Regions from separate parts of the Streptomyces sp. NPDC021356 genome, predicted to be linked through region 3. Evidence: riboswitches for the same ligand, from Rfam matches in the RefSeq annotation. Region 3 holds a riboswitch; each other region holds the start of a gene.

Region 1 (5,467 bases), on a different contig from region 3:
CAGGCTCCGGCGGCCTGACAGCGACCGAGCACCGTCTGGCCAACGGCCTGCGCGTGGTGCTCTCCGAGGACCACCTGACCCCGGTCGCGGCGGTGTGCCTCTGGTACGACGTCGGCTCCCGCCACGAGGTCAAGGGACGTACCGGTCTGGCTCACCTTTTCGAGCACCTGATGTTCCAGGGCTCCGCCCAGGTGAAGGGGAACGGTCACTTCGAACTGGTGCAGGGCGCCGGCGGCTCGCTCAACGGCACCACCAGCTTCGAACGCACCAACTACTTCGAGACCATGCCCGCCCACCAGCTGGAGCTGGCGCTCTGGCTGGAGGCCGACCGCATGGGCTCCCTGCTCGCCGCCCTGGACGACGAGTCGATGGAGAACCAGCGCGACGTCGTCAAGAACGAGCGCCGCCAGCGCTACGACAACGTCCCCTACGGGACCGCCTTCGAGCGGCTGACCGCCCTCGCCTACCCGGAGGGCCACCCGTACCACCACACGCCGATCGGGTCCATGGCGGACCTGGACGCGGCCACCCTGGAGGACGCGCGCGCGTTCTTCCGGACGTACTACGCGCCGAACAACGCGGTCCTCTCGGTCGTCGGCGACATCGACCCGCAGCAGACCCTCGCGTGGATCGAGAAGTACTTCGGCTCCATCGAGTCCCACGACGGCAAGCCCCAGCCCCGCGACGGCTCGCTGCCCGACGTCCTCGGCGGGCAGCTGCGCGAGGTCGTCGAGGAGGAGGTCCCGGCCCGCGCCCTGATGGCCGCCTACCGGCTCCCGCACGACGGCACGCGCGCGTGCGACGCGGCCGACCTCGCCCTGACCGTCCTCGGCGGCGGCGAGTCCTCCCGGCTGTACAACCGCCTGGTGCGCCGCGACCGTACCGCCGTCGCGGCCGGGTTCGGCCTGCTGCGGCTGGCCGGCGCGCCCTCCCTGGGCTGGCTCGACGTGAAGACCTCCGGCGACGTCGAGGTACCGGTCATCGAGACCGCCATCGACGAGGAGCTGGCCCGCTTCGCCGAGGAGGGCCCGACCGCCGAGGAGATGGAGCGCGCCCAGGCCCAGCTGGAGCGCGAGTGGCTGGACCGGCTCGGCACCGTCGCGGGCCGCGCCGACGAACTGTGCCGCTACGCCGTCCTGTTCGGCGACCCGCAGCTCGCCCTGACCGCCGTCCAGCGCGTACTGGAGGTGACGCCCGAGGAGGTCCAGGAGGTCGCCAAGGCCCGTCTGCGCCCCGACAACCGCGCGGTCCTCGTCTACGAGCCGACCGCCCCCGACGCACAGGAGCAGGCACCGGACGCGGACGCCGCGGCCGGCGAAGACACCGAGGAGACGGCGAAGTGACCGAGCTGGCCACCATGGACTTCCACCCCCGCCCCCAGGCGGGCGAGGCCCGGCCGTGGGCGTTCCCGGCCCCCGAGCGCGGCACGCTGGACAACGGCCTGACGGTGCTGCGCTGCCACCGTCCCGGCCAGCAGGTCGTCGCCGTCGAGGTGCTCCTCGACGCGCCCCTGGACGCCGAGCCGGCCGGCCTGGACGGCGTCGCCACCATCATGGCGCGGGCCTTCTCCGAGGGCACCGACAAGCACTCCGCCGAGGAGTTCGCCGCCGAGCTGGAGCGCGCGGGCGCCACCCTGGACACCCACGCCGACCACCCCGGCGTACGGCTCAGCCTGGAGGTCCCGGCCTCCCGCCTGGCCAAGGGGCTCGGGCTGCTCTCCGACGCACTGAGGGCGCCCGCGTTCGCCGAGTCCGAGGTCGAGCGGCTGGTGCGCAACCGGCTCGACGAGATCCCGCACGAGCTGGCCAACCCCTCCCGCCGCGCCGCCAAGGAACTCTCCAAGGAGCTGTTCCCGGCCGGCACGCGCATGTCGCGGCCGCGCCAGGGCACGGAGGAGACCGTCCGCGCCGTCGACGCCTCCGCCGTCCGCGCCTTCTACGACCGGCACGTGCGGCCCGCGACCGCCACCGCCGTGGTCGTCGGCGACCTCACCGGCATCGACCTCGGCGAACTGCTCGGCGAGACCCTGGGCGCCTGGACCGGCTCGCCGGCCGAGCCGCGGCCGGTGCCGCCGGTCACCGCCGACGACACCGGCCGTGTGGTGATCGTGGACCGGCCCGGCGCCGTGCAGACGCAGCTGCTCATCGGCCGCGTCGGACCCGACCGGCACGACCGCGTGTGGCCCGCCCAGGTGCTCGGCACCTACTGCCTGGGCGGCACCCTCACCTCCCGCCTGGACCGCGTCCTGCGCGAGGAGAAGGGCTACACCTACGGGGTGCGCTCGTTCGGCCAGGTGCTGCGCTCCGCGCCCGACGGCACCGGCGCGGCGATGCTCGCGATCAGCGGCTCGGTCGACACGCCCAACACCGGCCCGGCCCTGGACGACCTCTTCACGGTGCTGCGCAAGCTCGCCGCCGAGGGGCTCACCGAGGCCGAGCGGGACGTCGCCGTGCAGAACCTCGTCGGTGTGGCGCCGCTCAAGTACGAGACGGCCGCCGCCGTGGCGAGCACGCTGGCCGACCAGGTCGAGCAGCACCTGCCGGACGACTACCAGGCGACGCTCTATCAGCAGCTCGCCGAGACCGGCACGGTGGAGGCCACCGCGGCGGTCGTCAGCGCGTTCCCGGTGGACCGGCTGGTGACGGTTCTCGTCGGTGACGCGGCGCAGATCAGGGAGCCCGTCGAAGCCGTCGGCGCCGGCCCGGTGACCGTCGTCGCCGCCGAGTAACGAAGGCCGGGAGCCGCGGGGGTGACCGAGAGGCAGCTACGCGGGAGCCCCGGAGAAGACCGAGAGTCAGGTACGCGGGAGGCCCTGGTGACCGAGGCGTCACCAGGGCCCCGTGATGTCCGGATTGCGGGAGAGACCGCCTGTCTGCCCTGTGGGCTGCGCTACAAAAACGCGGATCCGTTTGGGATGCGGAAGCGGCCCCGTCTAGCGTCGGTCCGGCTGTTCGTCGGGCAGTGCGCCGCACCCGCGGCACCGGACAGTCATCGCCGAGTCCCCGTACGGCGCGAGCCAGGGGAGCCGGGGACCCACGCAGTCCCTGGGGTGAATCGGACACCGCGCGCCGCGCGCGGGGCCCGTAGGAGACCTTCCTGCTCCGAACCCGTCAGCTAACCCGGTAGGCGAGAGGGAAGGAAAGGACCAGCCACCACATGGCGTTCACGCGCGCCACCGGGAAGCACCGTCGCCCCAGCCGGATGCAGCGAACCACCGCCCGCGCGGCGGGCGTAGCGGCCCTCACCACCACCGGTGTCATCGGCACCCTCGCCGCCTCCCCGGCCCTCGCCGCCGAGACCCCCGCCCCGGCGGACACGGGGCTCACCCCGGTCGTCACCCTCGGCGACACCGTGGCCGAACGGGTCGACGCGCAGGCCACCGCCCAGCTGGATGCGGCCCGGCAGAAGCAGGCCGAGGAGGCCGCGCGCAAGCGGGCCGCCGAGCAGGCGAAGAAGGCGCGCGAGGCCAAGGAGCGGGCCGCCCGCGAGGCCGAGCGCCGGCGCCTCAACACCTTCGTGCCGCCGATCACCGGCTCCTACGTCTCCACCGGCTACAAGACCGGTGGCTCCCTGTGGTCCTCCGGTTCCCACACCGGCATCGACTTCCATGCCGCCGCCGGCACCGAGGTGCACGCGGTCGGCGTCGGCACCGTCGTGCAGACCGGCTGGGGCGGGGCGTACGGCAACCAGATCGTGATCAGGATGGCCGACGGCATGTACACCCAGTACGGTCACCTGTCGTCCATCGGCGTCTCGGTGGGCCAGCAGGTCACGCCAGGTCAGCAGATCGGCCTGTCCGGCGCCACCGGCAACGCCACCGGCCCGCACCTCCACTTCGAGGCGCGCACCACCCCGGACTACGGCTCGGACGTCGACCCGATCGCCTACCTCCGCAAGCACGGCGTGCCCGTCTGAGGCGGCACACGCCCGAGGGCGTGAAGCGCTGACCGTCAGGCAGAGCCCCGGCCCACCGGCCGGGGCTCTCCGCATTCCGGCGCCTGTTTCCGTACTTCAGCACTTCCGCACTTCCGCACTTCCGCACTTCCGTGCTTCCGTGCTTCCGTGCTTCCGTGCTGTCCAAAAAAATATCCCCGGATTCCTTCACGCCGTCGGAAATTCCCGCGCGTTGTCATAGAGTCACGGAACACGCGTTCATCGCGGGAGTTCCACGGGGATCAATGCGGAGGTCGGTCATGCGCGTTCCGGCGCACGCGGTGTGCACGGCGATCCGGGACGACATCGTCGCCGGGGTCCACGAACGCGGCACCAGGCTCACCGAGGAAGTCCTCGCACGCCGCTACGGCGTCTCGCGCGTGCCCGTGCGCGAGGCGCTGCGCACCCTGGAGGCCGAGGGCTTCGTCGTGACCCGGCGGCACGCGGGCGCCTGCGTCGCCGAGCCGACCGAGCAGGAGGCCGCCGACCTGCTGGAGATGCGCCTCCTGCTGGAGCCGCTGGGTGCCGCGCGGGCCGCCCAGCGGCGCACCGAGGCCCATCTGAAGGTGCTGCGAGGCCTGGTCAGGCTGGGGCAGGAGCGGGCGGTGAGCGGCGGCGGCGAGGAACTGCGGTCCCTGGCGGCCTGGTTCCACGAGACCCTGGCCCAGGCCTGCGGCAGCGCCGCGCTGAGCACCGTACTGGCGCAGGTGCGGCACAAGATCGCCTGGATGTACGGGGTGCCGGACGCGGCCGACCCGGTGGAGGCGTGGGCCGAGCACGGGGCGATCACGGACGCCGTGGCACGCGGCGACACCGAACGCGCCCGGGCACTCGCCGCCCTGCACACCGAACGGGTGACCGCCGCGCACCGAGTGAGGACTCTGAAACGTCCCCTCAACACATCGGGCGGACGGAATTAACACGACTGCGGTATACAAAGAGGAAATCGCCTGAGGGGTTGCCCGGGGCGGTATTCACGCTGCCTTGAATTGGTTCAGGCGTCCCCGACGCGCTCCGCATTTCCCGCCACCGGGGCCATACGAAAACCGCGCCGCCCGGAAAGATGGGGACGACGCGGTTTCCGTACGCGATATGTGCCGCCGCGACCGGCGACCGGTCAGACGGTCTCGGGAAGCTCCTCGAGCCCCTCGGCGACCAGCTTGGCCAGCCGGTCCAGGGCGGCGTCCGCGCCCTCGGCGTCGGAGGCGAGGACGATCTCCTCGCCGCCCTGCGCACCGAGGCCGAGGACGGCCAGCATGGAGGCCGCGTTGACGGGGTTGCCGTCGGCCTTGGCGATCGTCACGGGGACCCCTGAGGCCGTGGCGGCCCGGACGAAGATGGAAGCGGGGCGGGCGTGGAGGCCCTCGGCCCAGCCGACGTTGACGCGGCGCTCAGCCATGTGATGCTGCCCTTCAGTGTTTCAGGTTGTCTAGACCAGTTTCCCATACGTGAAGCACGTCCCGGACGGCACCGGAGCCGGTACCCCGGCGGCGCCGGACCGCGGCCTCGGTCCGGCGGGGCTCCGCCCCGGGCG
Region 2 (5,467 bases), on a different contig from region 3:
AGCGCGCGGCGCGGGCGCGGGCGGTCGCGACCGAGCTCCACACGCGCCTGACCGCCGCGGGACTGCGGGCGGTGCGCCCGGAGGCGGCGGTCGTCTCCGTGCGTGCGCCGTCCCCCGAGGACGCCGTGCGCTGGGCGGCGCACTGCCGCGCGGCGGGCCTGGCCGTGGGCTGCTTCCGTCCTCCTTCCGTGCCCGACGGCGTCTCACGGCTCAGGCTGACCGCCCGCGCGGACCTGTCCGCGGCGCAGATCGAACGCGCTGTACGAGTGATCGGCGAGACGCGACCATGAGTCGGCGGACACGGCCGTGGGTCGCCGGAGGGGAGAAGCCCGGGACGCGCCCGGGCGCTGCCGTGAGGGTGATCAGAGCCGGCGGGCCGCGGCGGTGAACTCCGCCCAGCTCCCCGTGGAGAAGAGCAGCGCGGGTCCGTCCGGGGCCTTGGAGTCGCGTACGGCGAGCAGCCCGGCGTACGGCTCGGCGGCAGGCCGGGCTGTCTCGACGCAGTTGTTCGCTCCCGTGCTGTAGCTGCTGCGCAGCCACCGCACGGCGTGCAGATCGGTCGTGGAAGGTACGGTCCGAGGCAGAGCAGACATGGTGCCTCCTTGACGTTTGACGTGGTCGCGCGCCGTCACCTGTCCTGGCGCATCCCCGCGATGAAGTCCAGCGAGTCCTCGATCGACAGGGCATGGAACCGAAGGGTGTCGAAGGCCTCCGTGTAGGCCTCCAGGTCTTCTTTCCGTTCGAGATGGAAGCTACGCGTCAAGTGGTCAAGAACGACCACATCCAGATCAGAAGTGTTCGAAAATGAGAAGATGACGAAAGGGCCGGTCACGCCGATGTGCGCCCCGGCGGCGAACGGCAGGACCTGCAAGGACACTTGGGGCAGCCGCGCCGCCTCGGTCAGCCGCTCCAGCTGCCGGGCCATGATCTCGGGGCCGCCGACCTCCCGGCGCAGCACCGCCTCGTCCAGCACCGCGTTCAGCGTGAGCGGCCGGTCGGACCGCAGCACGGCCTGACGGGCCAGCCGCACCTCCACCAGCGCGTCCAGCCGGTCGTCGTCGAGTCCGTCCACGGCGGCCCGCGTCACCGCACGGGCGTACTCCGGTGTCTGGAGCAGCCCGGGGACGACCGAGGTCTCCAGCGTGCGCATCGCGCTCGCCTGTGACTCCAGACTGATGAAGTCCCGGTACGTCGGGGGCAGTACGCCGCGATAGGCGTGCCACCAGTGGTGCCGGCCGTCGCCGTCGTCGGAGCCCGCCAGCACCAGCAGCAGTTCCCGCAGCTGGGAGTCGCGGACCGCGTAGGCGTCCAGCAGTAACCGCACATCGGCCGGTTTCACCCCACTGGCGCCGGTCTCGATCCGGCTCACCTTCGACTGGTGCCAGCCCACGAGCCGGGCCGCCTCGCCGCTGGTGAGACCCGCGCCGGTGCGCAGGCTGCGCAGTTCGGCTCCGAGCTTGCGGCGGCGCACCGCGGGACCGTGCTGCATGGGACCGGCTCCTCACTACTTTCCCGGAAGGGTGTCAAATACGGTCTCCCGTCGCAGAGTTCACCGCTTCGAGGGACAGATATATGCACATCTCGGTGGATCGCCATCCGGGACCGGCCCGGTGGTGGCAATCTGGCGGCGAACCACCAGTCCGGGACCGTACTCGAAACCATCCGCTCCGTGTCCAACCGCGGTCCCGCGGGAAAGGGACGACGTCGCCATGGCAGACCACCTGGAAGCATCCGTCACTCTGCCGAGCGATCCCGCCTCGGTGGCGGTCGCCCGAAGCTACGCGGTCGGCACGCTGGCGGAGTGGGGCCTGCCGTCGGAGACGGACACCGCGGACACCGTGCGGCTCATCGTCTCGGAACTCGCCACCAACGCCGTACAGCACACCCTCGGCCAGTCGCCCACCTTCAGGGTGGACCTCGTCCTCGACCGCGACGAACAACTGCGCATCGGGGTCACCGACAGCCACCCGCGGTTCCCCAGACGACTGCCGGCCGCTGTCCAGCAGGACAACGGCCGGGGCATGGTGATCATCCGGTGCCTCACCGCGGAGTGCGGCGGCAGGGTGACCGTGCGGCCCACCCGTGAGGGCGGCAAGACGGTCAGCGTGGACCTCCCGTGGCCGGTGCGCCCCCAACCGGTCACGGCGGCGGGACGGCAGGAGCCCTAGGCGTACGGCCCTGTCGGCGGCTTCGTCGGTGTCCCCGACCGCCGCCCGGGGGCGGTGGCGACGCCCGCCGGGACCGCCGCCGCTTCCCGGGCGGGTCAGCTGACCCGGCCGTACCAGACGCTCCTGGTCCAGATCTTCTCCAGCTTCACCACGTCCCCGGTCTTCGGGGCGTGCCAGATCCTGCCCGAGCCGGCGTAGATGCCGACGTGGTAGACGTACGAGCCGGAGTGGAAGAACACCAGGTCTCCGGCCCGGCGGCTCCTGGAGGAGATGTGCCGCGACTTGTTGTATTGCTGCGCGGCCGTGCGGGGCAGCTTCTTGCCCGCCCTCTTGAAGGAGTACAGCGTCAGACCGGAGCAGTCGAACCTGCGCGGGCCCGTTGCGCCCCACTGGTAAGGGGAGCCCTTCTTGGACGCCGCGATCTGCAGCGCCTTCGTCGCCATGGTCGCGGCCGAGGCGTCGGAGGCGACGCCGGGCACCACGATCGAGCCGCCGACGGCGGCGAGGGTCAGGGCCGAGGCCGTGCCGGCCCGGGCCATGAGCGACGGGACACGATTGAGCGCAGTCATGCGCAACCCTTCGTCAGCCGCCTGTGAAGGATGACCTGTCGGATTCGGGCTGGCGAAGTAGCCCGGCCGCCCGCAAGCGGCTTCACCCCAAGGGCTGCTCGGCCCGGTCATGGTGTGACCGTGCCGGCGACCCGTCGTGCTCGGGTCCTCCACTCCTGCCGATCCACTTCCGTCGACCGGTCATCCGGGCGGCGGCAGGACTCGGCGTCCGCCCGGACCGCCCCGCCGTTGTGGCGGGGGCTTGTCGTCAGACAGGGATCTTCACCTATGGATGTCAGAAAATCCCAACGGAACGGGTCCTTTGTGCTGTTACTCACCACTCGCCCGTTCGGGTGGACGGTCGTGCGCTCGAACAACTGTCCGTGCACCCCGCAAGCCCGGGACCAGCAGCGGAAGATGTCGTTCCGCCATCCGGGAACGCGCGCCGTGCAACCCGAACGGCCCTGGAAAAAGAACGTTTGCCTACGCCGAAAGGAGGTACACCATTTGGGCCGTTTCGGCCCTCGTCCGCCGCAGGTGCCGGGGCCCTGCGGCGGACGGGTCCCGCGCCGCCCGCCTCCGGTCGTGCGCGCGGCCCTCATGCAGCAAGCTGGAGGCGGAACTCCGGCCGTTCGACGACCCAGGGGATCTCCATGGCGTTCTTCGCGATGTCCAGGCGGCACCCGCTCCAGCCGCTGTCCGTCACGGACCTGGTGGCGGAGCACGAGCGGCTGCACGAGGAGATCGACCAGTTGCAGCGCGCCCTGACGTCGCACGCCGTCATCGACCAGGCCATCGGGGCGCTGGTGGCCGTCGGGCGCGTCCCGCCGGACGGTGCCTGGCGGGTCCTGCGCGAGGTCTCGCAGCGCACCAACACGAAGGTGCGCACGGTCGCCGAGCACATCCTGAAGTTCGCCCAGGGCGGTGCGCTCTCGGACACCGAGCTGGAGGAGCTGAGGCGGGCGCTCGACCGCCAGGCCGCACGCGGGTCCGCGCGCCGCTGCGCGCCCTGAACAGCCCCGAGCCCTCCCGGCGCGCCGCTCCCTCCCCGCGCCCCGCCCGCGCGCACAGCGCCCCGCCCTGCCCGCGCGCACGGCGCCCGCAGGGCGCGCGCCGAACCGGCTCCGCTGAGCGGAACACCGTACGCCGGTTATCGGATTGGCAAAGAAGGTCAACAACCCCTGTTCTCAGACACCTCACAGCCGGAAGGATCCGCCGTACTCGATTCGCAACGATGTACGGGGAGGTCCCACTTGAGGGTCATGAGACCGAAGAACCGGGCTGTCGCGCTCGGTTCGGCCGGCGCGCTGGTGACGGCGACCCTGATAGCCGGCGCCGTGGCGGCCCCCGCGGCCAGCGCGGACAGCCGCCACGGCCAGGATCGTGAGGCCCGCGGCGCGGCGATCGCCGCGGACCGCGCCGCCAGGACCGGCATCGACTGGCAGGACTGCCCCGCCGACTGGGGGCTGGCCAAGCCCATCCAGTGCGGCTACGTCTCGGTGCCGCTCGACTACGCGCACCCGTACGGCAAGCAGATCAAGCTCGCCGTCGACCGCATCGGCAACACCGGCACCAAGGGTGAGCGCCAGGGCGCCCTCGTCTACAACCCGGGCGGACCGGGTGGCTCCGGCCTGCGGTTCCCGGCCCGGGTCACCGCCAAGAACCCCGTCTGGGCCAATGTGGCCAAGGCCTACGACTTCGTCGGCTTCGACCCGCGCGGTGTCGGCCACTCCACGCCCATCTCCTGCGCGGACCCGCAGGAGTACGTGAAGGCGCCCAAGGCGGACCCGGTGCCCGACTCCGAGGCCGACAAGCGCGCCCAGCGCAAGCTGGCCCGCGAGTACGCCGACGGCTGCTACGACCGCACCGGCCGCGCGATGCTCGAGCAGATGACGACGCCGAACACCGCCCGCGACCTGGACGTCATCCGCGCCGCGCTCGGCGAGAAGAAGATCAACTACCTGGGTGTCTCCTACGGCACCTACCTCGGGGCCGTCTACGGCACGTTGTTCCCGGGCCACGTGCGCCGGATGCTCGTCGACAGCGTCGTCAACCCGGCCCAGGAGAACATCTGGTACGAGGCCAACCTCAACCAGGACATCGCCTTCGAGGGCCGCTGGAAGGACTGGCAGGACTGGGTCGCCAAGAACGACGCCAGCTTCCACCTGGGCACCAACCGCGCCGCCGTCCAGGCCAAGTGGCTCCAGCTGCGCGCCACCGCGAAGCAGCACCCGATCGGCGGAGTGGTCGGCCCGGCCGAGCTGCTCGGCTTCTTCCAGACCGCCCCGTACTACGACTCCTCCTGGGTGCCGGTGGCGACGGCGTTCAGCAAGTACTTCGCCGGTGACGCCCAGCCGCTGATCAACGCCGCCGCCCCCGACATGAGCGACATCGCGGGCAACATCGCCACGGAGAACAGCAACGCGGTCTACACCGCCGTCGAGTGCGCCGACGCCAAGTGGCCCACCAGCTGGCACAAGTGGGACCGGGACAACACCCGGCTCAACGCCCAGTACCCGTTCCTGACCTGGTCCAACGCATGGATGAACCTGCCGTGCGCCACCTGGCCGGTCAAGCAGCGGACCCCGCTGGACGTCAAGACCGGCAAGGGTCTGCCGCCGGTCCTGATCGTGCAGTCCACACGCGACGCCGCCACCCCGTACCCGGGCGCCGTCGAGCTGCACAAGCGCTTCAAGGGCTCCCGGCTGATCACCGAGAAGGACGCGGGCTCCCACGGCGTGACCGGTCTGG
Region 3 (5,467 bases):
CGCTGTCCCGAGGGGCGTACGACGTCCGTGCCCGACACGACCACCGTGCCGGAGCGGCCGTGGTAACCGATCGGCAGGTGCTTCCAGTTGGGGGTCAGCGAGTCCCCGGCGTCGGGGCGGAAGATCTGGCCGACGTTGCGCGCGTGGTTCTCGGACGCGTAGAAGTCGACGTAGTCCGCGACCTCGAACGGCAGGTGGAGCGTGACCGAGGACAGTGGGTGCAGGAACTGTGCCACCGTCTCCTGGTGGGCGGGCACGGTCACCCACGCCGTCAGCGCACGCCGCACGTCCGACCAGGCGGTGCGGCCCGCGGCGAGCAGCGGGTTCAGGGTGGGCCGCGCCAGCAGGGCGGCGTAGGGGGAGCCGAGCGCCAGTGCCGCCGCGCCCGCGTCGAGGACGTGGTCGCCGAGCCGGACGCCGACGGTCCGTTCCTGCGATCCGGCGCGGGAGAAGACACCGTAGGGAAGGTTGTGTGGACCGAAGGGGTCGCCCTCGGGGACCTCGAAGGGGGGCATCGGGTTCTGCCTCTCTTTCGTGTGCCGTGCGTTCCGTGGGGCGCAGGCGGCGGCCGGGCCACACGGTCATGTGGTCGCGCCACACGTTACGGAAGAGGTGCCGTCTTGGGCAGGGGACAAAGAGTCCGCAATGTCTGGATTGGGCTTGCCGGGGCGGTCAATTGCGCCTCAGTGCCCTTGGAGACGGACGGGGCGGGCGGGGCGAACGGGGTGGGTCCGTCCCGCAGGAGGACGAACTGTGCGCGGAGCACGGCACCCCGAGCCCGACGGCCACCTTCCCGCAGTCGTACGACGGCACCGTGGCGTTCGCCGAGAAGGCGCGCTCCCGTTGGCGGCCACCCGGCCACCCGGCCGTCACCCGCCACCGACCCGGCCTCACCACCCGGCACCGACCCGGCCCCACCACCCGGCACCGCCGCCGCATGGGCGCGGCCCACCGGACACGACGCCCCGTTCCCGTGCGTCACCCGCGTGGCGGATGATCCGTATTCTCTGATCATGCCCGTTCGCCTCGCCCCCGCCCTCATCGCCACGGACCTGGACGGAACGCTGCTGCGCGGCGACGACACCCTGTCCGAGCGTTCCCTCGCCGCGCTCGCGCGGGTGGCGGCGGCGGGCGCCCGGCACCTCGTCGTGACCGGCCGGCCGGCACCGAGGGTGCGGTCGCTGCTCAAGGACCTGGGGTGCACGGGGCTCGCGGTCTGCGGCCAGGGCGCGCAGCTCTACGACGCCGGGGCGGACCGCCTGCTGTGGTCGGTGACGCTGGACCGGGAGACGGCCGAGACGGCGCTCGGCAAGATCGAGGCCGAGGTGGGCGAGGTGTACGCGGCGGTCGACCAGGACGGGGTGGACGGGCGCACGCTCATCGAGCCCGGGTACCGCATGCCGCACCCGACCCTGCCCGCCCAGCGGGTGGGGCGGCGCGACGACCTGTGGCGCGCGCCCATCAGCAAGGTGCTGCTCCGCCATCCCGGCCTGTCCGACGACGAACTCGCGGAGGCGGCCCGCGGTGTGGTCGGTTCCCTCGCCACGGTCACCATGTCGGGCCCGGGGACCGTGGAACTGCAGCCCCGCGGCATCACCAAGGCGACCGGTCTCGCGCTGGCCGCCGGGCGTCTGGGGCTGGGGCCCGAGGACACCCTCGCCTTCGGGGACATGCCGAACGACATCCCCATGTTCCGGTGGGCCGCCCGCGGGGTGGCGATGGCCGACGCCCACCCGGAGCTGAAGGCGGTCGCCGACGAGGTCACCACGTCGAACGAGGACGACGGCGTGGCCGTCGTCCTCGAGCGACTGTTCACCTGACTCGGTCGGCTCAGTACGCGCTGTAGACGTTGTCGATGGAGCCGTAGCGCGCGGCTGCGTAGTTGCAGGCGGCCGTGATGTTGGAGACCGGGTTGTAGATGTCGAACGACGTGCCGGCCACGTGGTAGGCGTTGAAGGTCGGCTGGATGACCTGGAGCAGGCCCTTGGACGGGATGCCCGCGGCGGCGTTGGAGTCCCAGTTGTTGATGGCCATCGGGTTGCCGGACGACTCGCGCATCACGTTGCGGTAGATGCCGTTGTACGTGCCGGGGATGCCCTTCTGGCCCATGATCGCGAGCGACTCGCGGATCCAGCCGTCCAGGGTGTTCGGGTAGGCGACGCTGCTCGCCGCCGTGGCGGTGGTCGTGGCCGTCGTGGTGGTGGCCGCGGAGGCGCTGGCGGCGCCGATCAGGGGCAGGGCGAGGACGGCGGCACCCGTGCCGGAGACGGCGAGGGTGCGGACGAGGCGAGCGGTGCGGGAACGGCGGTGACCGTTTGCGTGCATGGCGGATTCCTCTCCGTCGCCTGCGAGGTGAGCTGTCGGGTTCGGGCGGGGAGGTGCCCGGCCGCGCCCCGGAGGGCGCGGCTTCACCCCGAGCCGTTCCGGCGCGGCGTACGACGTGGGACGACGTACGCCGCTCCGGCCCGGCGACTTACCTGGGTCCCCCGCTCCTGCCATGAGTGGTTCGGTCGATGGATATCGGGCGGTGGCAGGATTCGGCGGTCCGCCCGACTGGCCGGGAACGTATGCGAGAGCACATGTCCCGAACAAGTACCTGATTCATACATCGCCCTAGTTGACCTTGTTCTGGGGTGTTTCGGGTGCTTGATCCTTTGCATTCGCCAAGGGTCAACTGGCTTGCGGAGGAAGGGGAGTGGGGGGTGTCCGGGGGGTGATGGGTCGGCGGTGCGAGCGTGACTCAACTCACGGAATAATCCACTGAGGAGCATTTACGGCCAAGAGGAATTGAAATACCAATAGGGGTAAATCGGACTCGCGGTGGTGAGGGTGAAGCGGAGGGGAGGGGGAATCGGGAACGAGGGTGTGGTGCGGGACGTGATGCGAAGGGTGGAAGGGTGACGGTCGTCACGCTTGGTGAGGCCGTGGCCCTGTTCGTACGTATGTATAGGCGGGGGCGGGTTCCGGGGAAGGGTGAGAGCAGGGAGGGGGCCGGGTAGGGAGGAGGGAGTCGATAAATATCTGTTCATATGTGGTGATCGAAAACATATCGGTCGTGATCCGATACCACCTGGCCTGTATCGGTGGGCGCTATCGGTGATCGAAACGTGACCGGATACGCTGACTTGAGTGATGGCAGCGACCTATCGACAAACCGTGTAACGCCAGCAGACACCAGCAGACAGGAGACCCCTCGTGACCGTCGTCGGGCCGTTCGGGCTGAGCGTGCGGGACCAGGCTCTCGAAGCCGATGTCCAGGCCGGGTTGGCGGCTGTCGAGGAAGGGCTGCTCGAAGCCACCAAGAGCGAGGTCCCGTTCATCACGGAGGCCGCTCAGCACCTCGTCAAGGCCGGCGGGAAGCGGTTCCGTCCGCTGCTCGTGATGCTCGCGGCCCAGTTCGGTGACCCGTACGCGCCGGGGGTCGTGCCGTCGGCCGTCGTCGTGGAGCTGACCCACCTGGCCACGCTCTACCACGACGACGTCATGGACGAGGCCGCCGTGCGGCGCGGAGTGGCCAGTGCGAACACTCGCTGGGGCAACTCGGTGGCGGTGCTCACCGGCGACTTCCTCTTCGCCCGGGCCTCGCAGATCCTCGCCGACCTCGGCCCGGAGGCCGTCCGGGTGCAGGCCCTGGCGTTCGAACGGCTGGTCACCGGGCAGATCCTGGAGACGGCGGGCCCGCAGGACGGCAGGGACCCCGTCGAGCACTACCTGGACGTACTGGGCGGCAAGACGGGATCCCTGGTGGCCGTGTCGTGCCGGTTCGGCGCGATGATGTCCGGGGCCGACGAGACCGTCGTTGACGTGCTCACGCAGTACGGGGAGCGGCTCGGCGTCGCCTTCCAGCTGGCGGACGACGTCCTGGACATCGCTTCCGACTCCCACGAGTCCGGCAAGACACCCGGCACCGACCTGCGCGAGGGCGTCGCGACCCTCCCGGTGCTGCGGCTGCGCGAGCGCGCGGCGCGGCTGGGGCTGGCCGAGGACATCGCCCTGTGTGAACTGCTCGACTCCGACCTGAGCGACGACGCGCGGCACGCCGAGGCGCTGGCGGCGCTGCGCGCGCATCCGGCTCTGGAACAGGCGCGCCGCGACACCGTCCGGTACGCGGAGGAGGCGCGGGCCGCACTGGCGCCGCTGCGCGAGTGCGACGCGAAGGCGGGGCTGCTCCAGCTGTGCGACGCGGTCGTGCACCGGGCCGGCTAGCCGGGCCCGGACCTCCAGGGGCCACCGGCTACCGGCCACCACCGGCCCGGCCCCGCTCACCTGGGCCGGAGGGCGGCGTCTCCACCCCGACCCCTACGGGGTGGTGGAGACTCCGCCCTTGTGTGTCATACCGCAGAGGTACACGGAGTTGGCTCCGGGGTCTGACGCTTTCGCGCGGCCGATTTGGTCAGATGGAAGCACGGACCACACCACTCCTCACCGATTCGGGTGAGAATGGCGGCTTGGGGTGGGAGAAGTGCACACGGGCAGCCGCCGCCGACGACGGAGGTAAGGCACACATGGCACCGTACGAATCCGACGACAGCAGGGACGCCGCGGAGGCCGACGGCAGGCACTCGGTGCGCCGCAAGGCCGCGCGCTACGTCGTCCCGGTCGCGGTGGTGGGGGTGGCGGCGGCGACCATCGGGCTCGTCCCGGCACTCGCCGACTCCGGCGACCCTCACCTGCCGAAGATCACCGCACAGCAACTGATCGAGAAGATCGCCAAGTCGGACGTCGAGCGACTGTCCGGCACGGTCAGGATCACCACCGACCTCGGCCTGCCGAACCTCGGCGGCCTGGAGAGCAGCCTCGCCTCCGGCGCCGTCAAGGGCGGCGGCGACGGATCGTCCGCCGATCCCACCTCCAAGCTGACCGGGCTGATCTCCGGCACGCACACGCTGCGCGTCGCCGCCGACGGACCGGACCGGCAGAAGCTCTCGCTGATCGAGAACGCCGCCGAGTACAACCTCATCCACAACGGCAAGGACATCTGGGGCTACGACAGCAAGTCCAACGAGGTCTACCACGGCACCGCCGCCCAGGACGGCGCCAAGGGGAAGGACCGGAAGGTCCCCGCCACGCCCAAGGACTTCGCCGACGAGGCCCTGAAGTCGGTCGACGACACCACCTCGGTCACCGTCGACGGCACCGCACAGGTCGCCGGGCGGGACGCCTACAAGCTGGTCATAGAGCCCAAGCACGCCTCCGGCACCACCGTCGGGGCGATCAGTATCGCGGTGGACTCCAAGACCGGGATGCCGCTGAAGTTCACGCTGACCCCGGCGAGCGGCGGCGCCGCCGTGGTCGACGCGGGCTTCACCCAGGTCAGCTTCGCCGCGCCGGCCGCCTCCACGTTCGACTTCACCCCGCCCAAGGGCGCGAAGATCACCGAGGAGAAGGACGACAAGGCGGGCGAGCACGGGCTCAAGCCCGGCGCCCCGCACCAGGACTTCACCCCGCCCAAGGACTTCTCGCAGGA

The links. A riboswitch is a leader RNA that binds a small molecule or an ion and turns the genes downstream of it on or off. The one in region 3 is predicted to bind cyclic di-AMP.
Region 1: another riboswitch for cyclic di-AMP. It lies ahead of AB0G56_RS04605 (peptidoglycan DD-metalloendopeptidase family protein); the one in region 3 lies ahead of AB0G56_RS40915 (transglycosylase SLT domain-containing protein).
Region 2: another riboswitch for cyclic di-AMP. It lies ahead of AB0G56_RS18240 (C40 family peptidase); the one in region 3 lies ahead of AB0G56_RS40915 (transglycosylase SLT domain-containing protein).

The regions. Positions count from the first base shown of each region.
Region 1 is NZ_JBFACU010000003.1:104,379-109,845, forward strand. It holds gene AB0G56_RS04595 (pitrilysin family protein) at 1-1,343, shown strand, start outside; gene AB0G56_RS04600 (pitrilysin family protein) at 1,340-2,728, shown strand; cyclic di-AMP (ydaO/yuaA leader) riboswitch at 2,983-3,144, shown strand; gene AB0G56_RS04605 (peptidoglycan DD-metalloendopeptidase family protein) at 3,157-3,915, shown strand; gene AB0G56_RS04610 (GntR family transcriptional regulator) at 4,194-4,853, shown strand; gene AB0G56_RS04615 (HPr family phosphocarrier protein) at 5,051-5,332, opposite strand.
Region 2 is NZ_JBFACU010000012.1:97,546-103,012, forward strand. It holds gene AB0G56_RS18220 (8-amino-7-oxononanoate synthase) at 1-290, shown strand, start outside; gene AB0G56_RS18225 (DUF397 domain-containing protein) at 363-593, opposite strand; gene AB0G56_RS18230 (helix-turn-helix transcriptional regulator) at 629-1,489, opposite strand; gene AB0G56_RS18235 (ATP-binding protein) at 1,710-2,168, shown strand; gene AB0G56_RS18240 (C40 family peptidase) at 2,264-2,737, opposite strand; cyclic di-AMP (ydaO/yuaA leader) riboswitch at 2,741-2,954, opposite strand; gene AB0G56_RS18245 (ANTAR domain-containing protein) at 3,370-3,729, shown strand; gene AB0G56_RS18250 (alpha/beta hydrolase) at 3,979-5,467, shown strand, end outside.
Region 3 is NZ_JBFACU010000069.1:8,729-14,195, reverse strand. It holds gene fahA (fumarylacetoacetase) at 1-515, opposite strand, end outside; gene AB0G56_RS40920 (HAD family hydrolase) at 1,014-1,820, shown strand; gene AB0G56_RS40915 (transglycosylase SLT domain-containing protein) at 1,831-2,325, opposite strand; cyclic di-AMP (ydaO/yuaA leader) riboswitch at 2,330-2,522, opposite strand; gene AB0G56_RS40910 (polyprenyl synthetase family protein) at 3,196-4,206, shown strand; gene AB0G56_RS40905 (DUF2092 domain-containing protein) at 4,506-5,467, shown strand, end outside.